3 regions of the Janthinobacterium sp. SUN100 genome follow, and region 3 is predicted to be linked to each of the others. Evidence: predicted binding sites of a transcription regulator. Region 3 holds the regulator's gene; each other region holds the start of a gene.
What was found. Region 3 encodes sigma-54, which starts transcription at its own class of promoters, with help from an activator protein. Its sites were predicted from a motif close to TGGCANGNAANCTGCTTT; they were not measured.
Positions count from the first base shown of each region.

Region 1: the regulator sigma-54 is predicted to act here: its motif matches at 1,204-1,221, upstream of O0881_RS07265 (EDSAP-1 family PEP-CTERM protein).
Region 2: the regulator sigma-54 is predicted to act here: its motif matches at 1,003-1,020, upstream of O0881_RS29080 (beta-propeller fold lactonase family protein).

Region 1 covers NZ_JAPUBU010000001.1:1,655,845-1,658,075, reverse strand. The annotation lists gene O0881_RS07270 (EDSAP-1 family PEP-CTERM protein) at 1-45, opposite strand, end outside; gene O0881_RS07265 (EDSAP-1 family PEP-CTERM protein) at 153-1,130, opposite strand; gene O0881_RS07260 (glycosyltransferase) at 1,319-2,231, opposite strand, start outside.
Region 2 covers NZ_JAPUBU010000009.1:8,917-11,147, forward strand. The annotation lists gene O0881_RS29075 (TonB-dependent receptor) at 1-880, opposite strand, end outside; gene O0881_RS29080 (beta-propeller fold lactonase family protein) at 1,085-2,041, shown strand.
Region 3 covers NZ_JAPUBU010000003.1:190,713-192,943, reverse strand. The annotation lists gene lptB (LPS export ABC transporter ATP-binding protein) at 1-74, shown strand, start outside; gene O0881_RS17355 (RNA polymerase factor sigma-54) at 79-1,557, shown strand; gene raiA (ribosome-associated translation inhibitor RaiA) at 1,627-1,989, shown strand; gene O0881_RS17345 (enoyl-CoA hydratase/isomerase family protein) at 2,118-2,231, shown strand, end outside.

The sequences.
Region 1 (2,231 bases), on a different contig from region 3:
GCTCAGCAGGAGCATGGGCAATCGGGTACAAGAAAATGTAGTCATGAAAATCCTCATCTCCTGGTCGGCTGGGCTGTAAGGAAAACCGACAGGCTTGCCACATGAAAAAGGCGAGGAAACTCCCTCGCCTGTGCATCCCCCTGTTGCCTGGTTCAGGCGCTAACCTTGCGGCGGCTGGCATAGCCCAGGCCGGCCAGACCCAGGCCCAGCAGCGCCAGGGTGCCTGGTTCCGGCGCCTGCTTGACCAGGTCCACGCTCTCCACCGCATTCAAGGTCAAGGTGTAGTTGCCGGCCGCGAGGGCATTGCTGACGGCGTTGAAGTTGCCGCCGCAAGTCGTGCCCACGCCGGTGCCGCCAGGCGTGCCGCAACCGGTGGGGTTATACGTAAACAGGTTGCCGCGCGTCAGGAAGTTGGTCGCCAGGCCGGTGTTCAGGTTGGCCGCATCGGCGTTCTCCGTGCCACCGAAGATGCCGGAGCCGACGACGCCATCGGGCGTCCAGTTGAAGACGGTCGCGCCGGTCGAGTTGGTGATGGTGATAGTCATCACCAGGTTGGCCGTCGCGGTGGACAGTTGTCCCACTGTGCTTTGCAGGAAGACTTGCATGAATGGCGAGGAGAAGAAGTCAAAGCTCAGCGTTGCCGTGGGCGAACCGACGACGAAGTTGACGGAGAAGCCCGTGGTCGAGCCGTTGCGGCCGGACGCGTCGGCCGTGCCAGCTGGGCCGGCCAGGTGGGCCTCGGCCACGTTTACCGCCTGCGTGGAGGTGGAGCCGGGCGGGAACGAGGGGAACTGCGTGCTGACGATCTGCGCATCGCCGCGCGAGTAGTTGCCCGAGGCGCCCTGTTGCGTGAAATTGTTTTCCCCTTTGGTCACGGCGCCGATGGCGGCGCGGGGCGAGTCGAGCAGGCCGGGACCGCCATTGATGACGCTGACGCCATTCAGGGTGGCCGTGGCGCGCGAGATCGTGGTGCTGTTCAGGGCGGTGATCGAGCCCGTGGCGGCGACGATCTGCAAGCCGAAGATGTTGTTGTAGGCGTAGCCATAGGCGCCCGCCTGTGCGCTACCGGCGGCGCACAACATGGCCAGTGCGGCCGCGGCCGGAAGCAGTTTCAGTTTCGAGAGTTTCATTGTATTCACCTCGTGGTTGAGTGAGTCTGGAAGTGTTGCCTGAGTCCTGTCTGCAGGTGCTCATGGCCAGACTTAAGCGACTTCCATGCCAACGCATGAGGTTCTTTTGAAATCAAGGACTTGGCGTGCTTTTGTTGACGTGCTGCAGGTGTTGCCGGACTCTCTGTAAGAAAAGCCGACGCCGCCCGTCAAGGCTGGCCGCCTTGCGGCGAAGGATCCAGCAGGGCGTGCATATGGGGCAGCAAGCGTTGCCCTGGTACATAGTCGCGCATGGCCGTGGCCAGCTGACGCGCCGCCAGCCTGGCCCGGCCATCGTCGAGCATGCGCGTGGCGGCATGGCGCAGGGCAGTTTCCTGGAAGCGGTCGGCGCGCAGCAGCAGGCCGGCGCCGGTCCCCGCGATGCCGTGCATGTTGAGGAATTGGTCGAGGTTGCCGGCGATGCCGATGATAGGTACGCCTGCCGTCAGCGCCTGCTGGCTGGTGGGGCTGCCGCCGTTGCAGATCACCAGGCTGGCGCGCCGGGCCGCCGCGTCGCCCGGCAAGAAGGGCGCGACGTGGGCATTCGGCGGCACGGCATCGACGCGGCCGGTGCCGGCCGTGGCCGCCAATACGGTGACGGGCAGGGGCGCCAGCGCGTGCAGCACGCGCGGCAGCAATTGCCCCTGGCCGGAACTGCCCAGGGTGACGTAGATGATGGGCCGTCCACTGCTCAGTTCCGGGCGCTGCCACCAATCCGGCAAGTCGAGCGGCGGCGCCCAGATGATGGGGCCCAGGTAGTCGTGCGTGGACGGCATGGCGTGCGGCGGGAACAGTTGCGGAATATCCGCGTACACGGTGCGGTCCGCATCCGTATAGATGCGCCGCAGGTCGCTGCCCAGCGAGGGCAAGCCATGGCGGCGGCGCACGCGGTTCAGGGGGACGGCATGCGAGGCGAAGGCCAGCGGGCGGATCAGGCGGAACAGGGGGGCTGCCAGCCAGATGGGCAGCAGGCTGGTCAGGGGCAGGCTGGGCACCGTGTAGTGCTGGCGCACGTACGGACTCCAGTAGGCATTGCTGACGGTAAGGTAGGGAATGCGCTGCAGGCGCGCGCTGACGGACAGC
Region 2 (2,231 bases), on a different contig from region 3:
TGCGCGTGTTGTAGCGGTCGGCCAGGGTGCGTTTCGGGTTTTGCGTGTCCGTCGTGTCGATTTCGCCGGCGCGCGGGTTGGCGGCAAACGTGGGCCAGGTGGCGCCCAGGGGATCTTGCGTGTTGCCTTGGTGCAAGCTGTTGGCGACGATGGTCAGCTTGCTGTCCGCGGTGGGCTTGACGGTGATCTTGCCGAACGCTTGTTCGCGCGTGGCGGCGCTGTGGTCGCGGAAACCGTCCGTGCGGAAGCGCGAGCCGTCGAGCACGTAGCCGATGCCGCCCGCCTGGCCCTGCGCCGTCAAGTCTACCTTGCTGGTGCCGTAGCTGCCGCCCGTCACATTCAGCTCGACGGAAGGGGGATTTTGTCCATCCTTGGAAAACAGCTGGATCACGCCGCCCGAATGGTTGCCGTAGATGGCAGAAAACGGTCCGCGCAGCACTTCGATACGCTCGGCCGTATCGAGATTGAAAGTGGCGGCCTGGCCCTGGCCATCGGGCATGCTGGCGGGAATGCCATCGCTGATCAGCTTGACGCCGCGCACGCCGAAGGCCGAGCGGGCGCCGAAGCCGCGCGACGAGATTTGCAAGTCTTGTGCGTAGTTCTGGCGGTTTTGCACGACCAGGCCCGGCACGGCGGCCAGCGCTTCCGACGCGTTGACGCGGATTTGGCCATCCTGGATGCGGGCGCTGTCGACCACGTCGATCGAGGCCGGCACTTCCTGGCTGGGGTGGGCGATGCGGTTGCCGCTGACGACCACCGTATCCATGAATTGCCCGTTGGCCGGGGCAGCTGCCTCGGCGGCAAAGACATGGGGGGCGAGGGTGGCGCTGCCGGCGACAAACAGGCTGGCGATGGTGTTCAGGCGGAAACGATGCTGCATGCGGATTCTCCAATGTGAATAAAAGCCTGCTTGATCGCGTGCGCGGTACAGGTCTGCGTAGGTGTATCAAGCAATATGCCTGCCATGTCTCCATTGGTGGGCTGAAATTATACGCGTGTCAGTGGCACGGCGTTTGCATACGGTAATTGTCAGAGGCGCCGCTACCGCGCGCTTTTCCCTCGTTTTGCCATTGAAAAGGTGATTATGCCCAACTTCTTCTTGCGCTTGCGCCAGGTGTGCTGGCTGCTGTCGGCGCTCGCCAGTACCGCTGTCCAGGCCGCTCCTTTTGCCTATGTTCCCAATGAAAAGTCGGGCACCTTGAGCGTGATCGACACGGCGACCGACCAGGTGGTGCGCCAGATCGCCGCAGGCAAGCGTCCGCGCGGCATCGCCGCCGACCCCGCCGGGCGGCAATTGTTTGTCACGGATGCGGCCAGCAGCGCCTTGCTGCTGATCGACAACGCTGGCGGCGCACCCGTGCGCACGGTGGCGCTGGGCAAGTCGCCCGAAGGCGTCAGCGCCTCGCAAGACGGTAGTCACGTGGCCGTGGCCGTCGAGGAAAACAATAGTGTGGCCTTGCTCGATGGCCAGACAGGTACCTTGCTCGCCGATATCAAGGTGCAGGGACGCAATCCGGAACACGCCGTCTTCAGCCCGGACGGGCGCTGGCTGCTGGTCAGCGCGGAAGAGGCGGAGCAAGTCGATGTCATTGATGTGGCGCAACGCCGGCAGGTCGCTTCCATCGCCGTGGGATTGCGGCCGCGCGGCATCGGTTTCAGCCCGGACTCGGGCCGCGCCTACGTGGCGTGCGAACTGGTCAATGCCGTCTACGTGATCGACATGGCCGCGCGCAAGGCGATTGCCACCATTCCAGCGGGCAAGAATGCGAATGGCATCGCCGTCCATCCCGGCGGCAAGCAAGTGTATGTCTCGAACGGTATCGACGGTACGGTGATGGTGATCGACACGGCCAGCAATCAGGTCACGGCCACGATTGGCGTCGGCAAGCGCCCGTGGAACATGGCCATCACGGCCGACGGCGCCAAGCTGTACGTGGCCAATGGCCGCTCGAACAGCGTGTCCGTCATCGACACGGCCAGCGCGCGCAAGGTGGCCGATATTGCCGTGGGTGAATTGCCATGGGGCGTGGTGATTCGTTGATTCCTTCATGGCACAGGCGCAGGTGTTCCAGTCTGGTACACCTGTTCCATTGTGCAGCGGCGGCGTGGCGGCACAGCAGGGCTGGCCCGGATTGGAACAGGATGCTGCCACCTTGTTCAAAACGCAAACAGAGCCACGCCCCCACCCAAGTCCGGGGCATGCGCTGAAAAGCGGGCCGGGATTGACGCCA
Region 3 (2,231 bases):
CGGGACGCCCCGACGACATCATTGCGAACGAGTCGGTACGCCGGGTCTATCTGGGCGAACACTTCCGCATGTAAGCCAATGAAACAATCATTGCAGCTGCGCACTTCGCAGCACCTGGCACTGACGCCGCAGTTGCAGCAATCGATACGCCTGTTGCAATTGTCTACCCTGGAATTGCACCAGGAACTCGAGCAATTGCTGACGGACAATCCCTTGCTCGAACGCCTCGATGATCCGCTCGACCGTTCGCTGCGCCTGCTGTCCGACGGGGCCTTGAGCTCCACGGCCGCACCGGCCGAAGCGCCGCCCCAGCCGCCAGGCCAGGAGGCGCCCGCAGCGCCGGCCGAAGCGGAAGCGTTTGACGGCGAGGGGGGCGACAGCCCGGCCGCCGCGGATGGCGGCGACAGCGACTGGAGTGAGGCGAGCCGGGGCAAGGCGCCCGACGACGACGATTCGCGTCCGCAATTGGAGGCCCATCACTGCACCCTGCGCGAACACCTGATGGAGCAGATGCGCGTGACGGTGCTCGAATTGCGCGACCGCGCACTGGTCGAGCTGATCATCGACGCGCTCGACGACAATGGCTACCTGGAAGAGTCGCTCGACGACATCCTGGCGCGCCTGCCGGAAGAGCTGGAAATCGACGCCGACGAGATGCGCACGGCCTTGTCGCTGCTGCAAAGTTTCGATCCGCCGGGCGTGGGCGCGCGCAACGCGTCCGAATGCCTGGCCCTGCAAATCAAGCGCTTGCCACACATCGCCATGGTGACGCGGCGCATGGCCCTCGTCATCGTGGAAAAGCACCTGGCCTGGTTTGCCCAGCGCGATTTCAACAAGCTGAAAAAAGCCCTCGATTGCGACGATGAAGACTTGCGCGAAGCGCAGACGGTGATTCGCCAGTGCAATCCGCATCCGGGCGCCGTGTTCGCCTCGGACGTGTCCGATTACGTGGTGCCCGACGTCGTCGTCAAGCGCGCGCGCAATGGCTGGCAAGTGACCCTGAACAACGACGTCATGCCGCGCCTGCGCGTCAACGCCATGTACGCCAACTTGCTCAAGCAAGGCAAGGGGGAGGGCGCCATGGGCGCACAGTTGCAGGAGGCCAAGTGGCTGATCAAGAACATGCGCCAGCGCTTCGACACGATCCTGCGCGTGGCACAGGCGATAGTAGAAAGACAAAAGAACTTTTTCTCGCATGGGGCCGTTGCCATGCGCCCCCTTGTGCTCCGTGAAATAGCTGATACACTGGGTTTACACGAGAGTACTATCTCGCGGGTAACAACTCAAAAGTACATGCTGACCCCGCACGGCATGTTCGAGTTGAAATATTTCTTTGGTAGCCACGTCGCCACCGAAGCGGGGGGCGAAGCGTCATCGACGGCGATACGGGCATTGATCGTGCAACTGACAGGAGCAGAAGACCCTAAAAATCCTTTATCCGACAGTAAGATTGCGGACATGCTGGGGGAACAAGGCATGGTGATTGCGCGACGTACTGTTGCCAAATACCGGGAAGCATTAAAAATTCCGCCAGTGAGCCTGCGTAAGTGTTTGTAAGTTTTTTTCGGTTCCTCTGCGGGCCGGATAGGATGGACCGCACGAACCCGATCATCTTTAGGAGTGTGTATGAATCTCACCATCAGCGGACATCATCTCGAAGTGACACCAGCCATCCGTGAATACGTACAAACGAAGCTGGAGCGCGTGAAACGTCATTTCGATCAAGTCATCGATATCGCCGTGATTCTGACCGTGGATAACCTCAAAGAGAAAGAAAAACGTCAAAAGGCTGAAGTCAACCTGCGTTTGAGCGGCAAGACTGTCTATGTGGAAAGCTTGGCGCACGACCTGTACGCCGCGATCGATACGCTGATCGACAAGCTCGATAGGCAAGTGATGAAATACAAAACCAAAGTGCAAGGGCACGGTAAAGAGGCGATCAAGCATCTGCCAGACAACTCCGAGGAAGAAGCCGTCGTCGCCGTCTAAGGCCACCCGCTTCCAGCAGTTGTGATCAATTAAGGGCGCACATTGCGCCCTTTTTTGCGCCCAGCGGAACGCAATGTTCCCCGCGCAGGCATTAGAATATTCGCACTTTCACTTCTTTCCTGCCTGCCATGAGCGACTTCGTCCAGACTTCCATCCGCAACCGCACCGGGCACATCGTGCTCGACCGTCCGAAAGCCTTGAATTCCCTGTCGCTGGAGATGGTGCGCGCCCTGAGCGCGGCC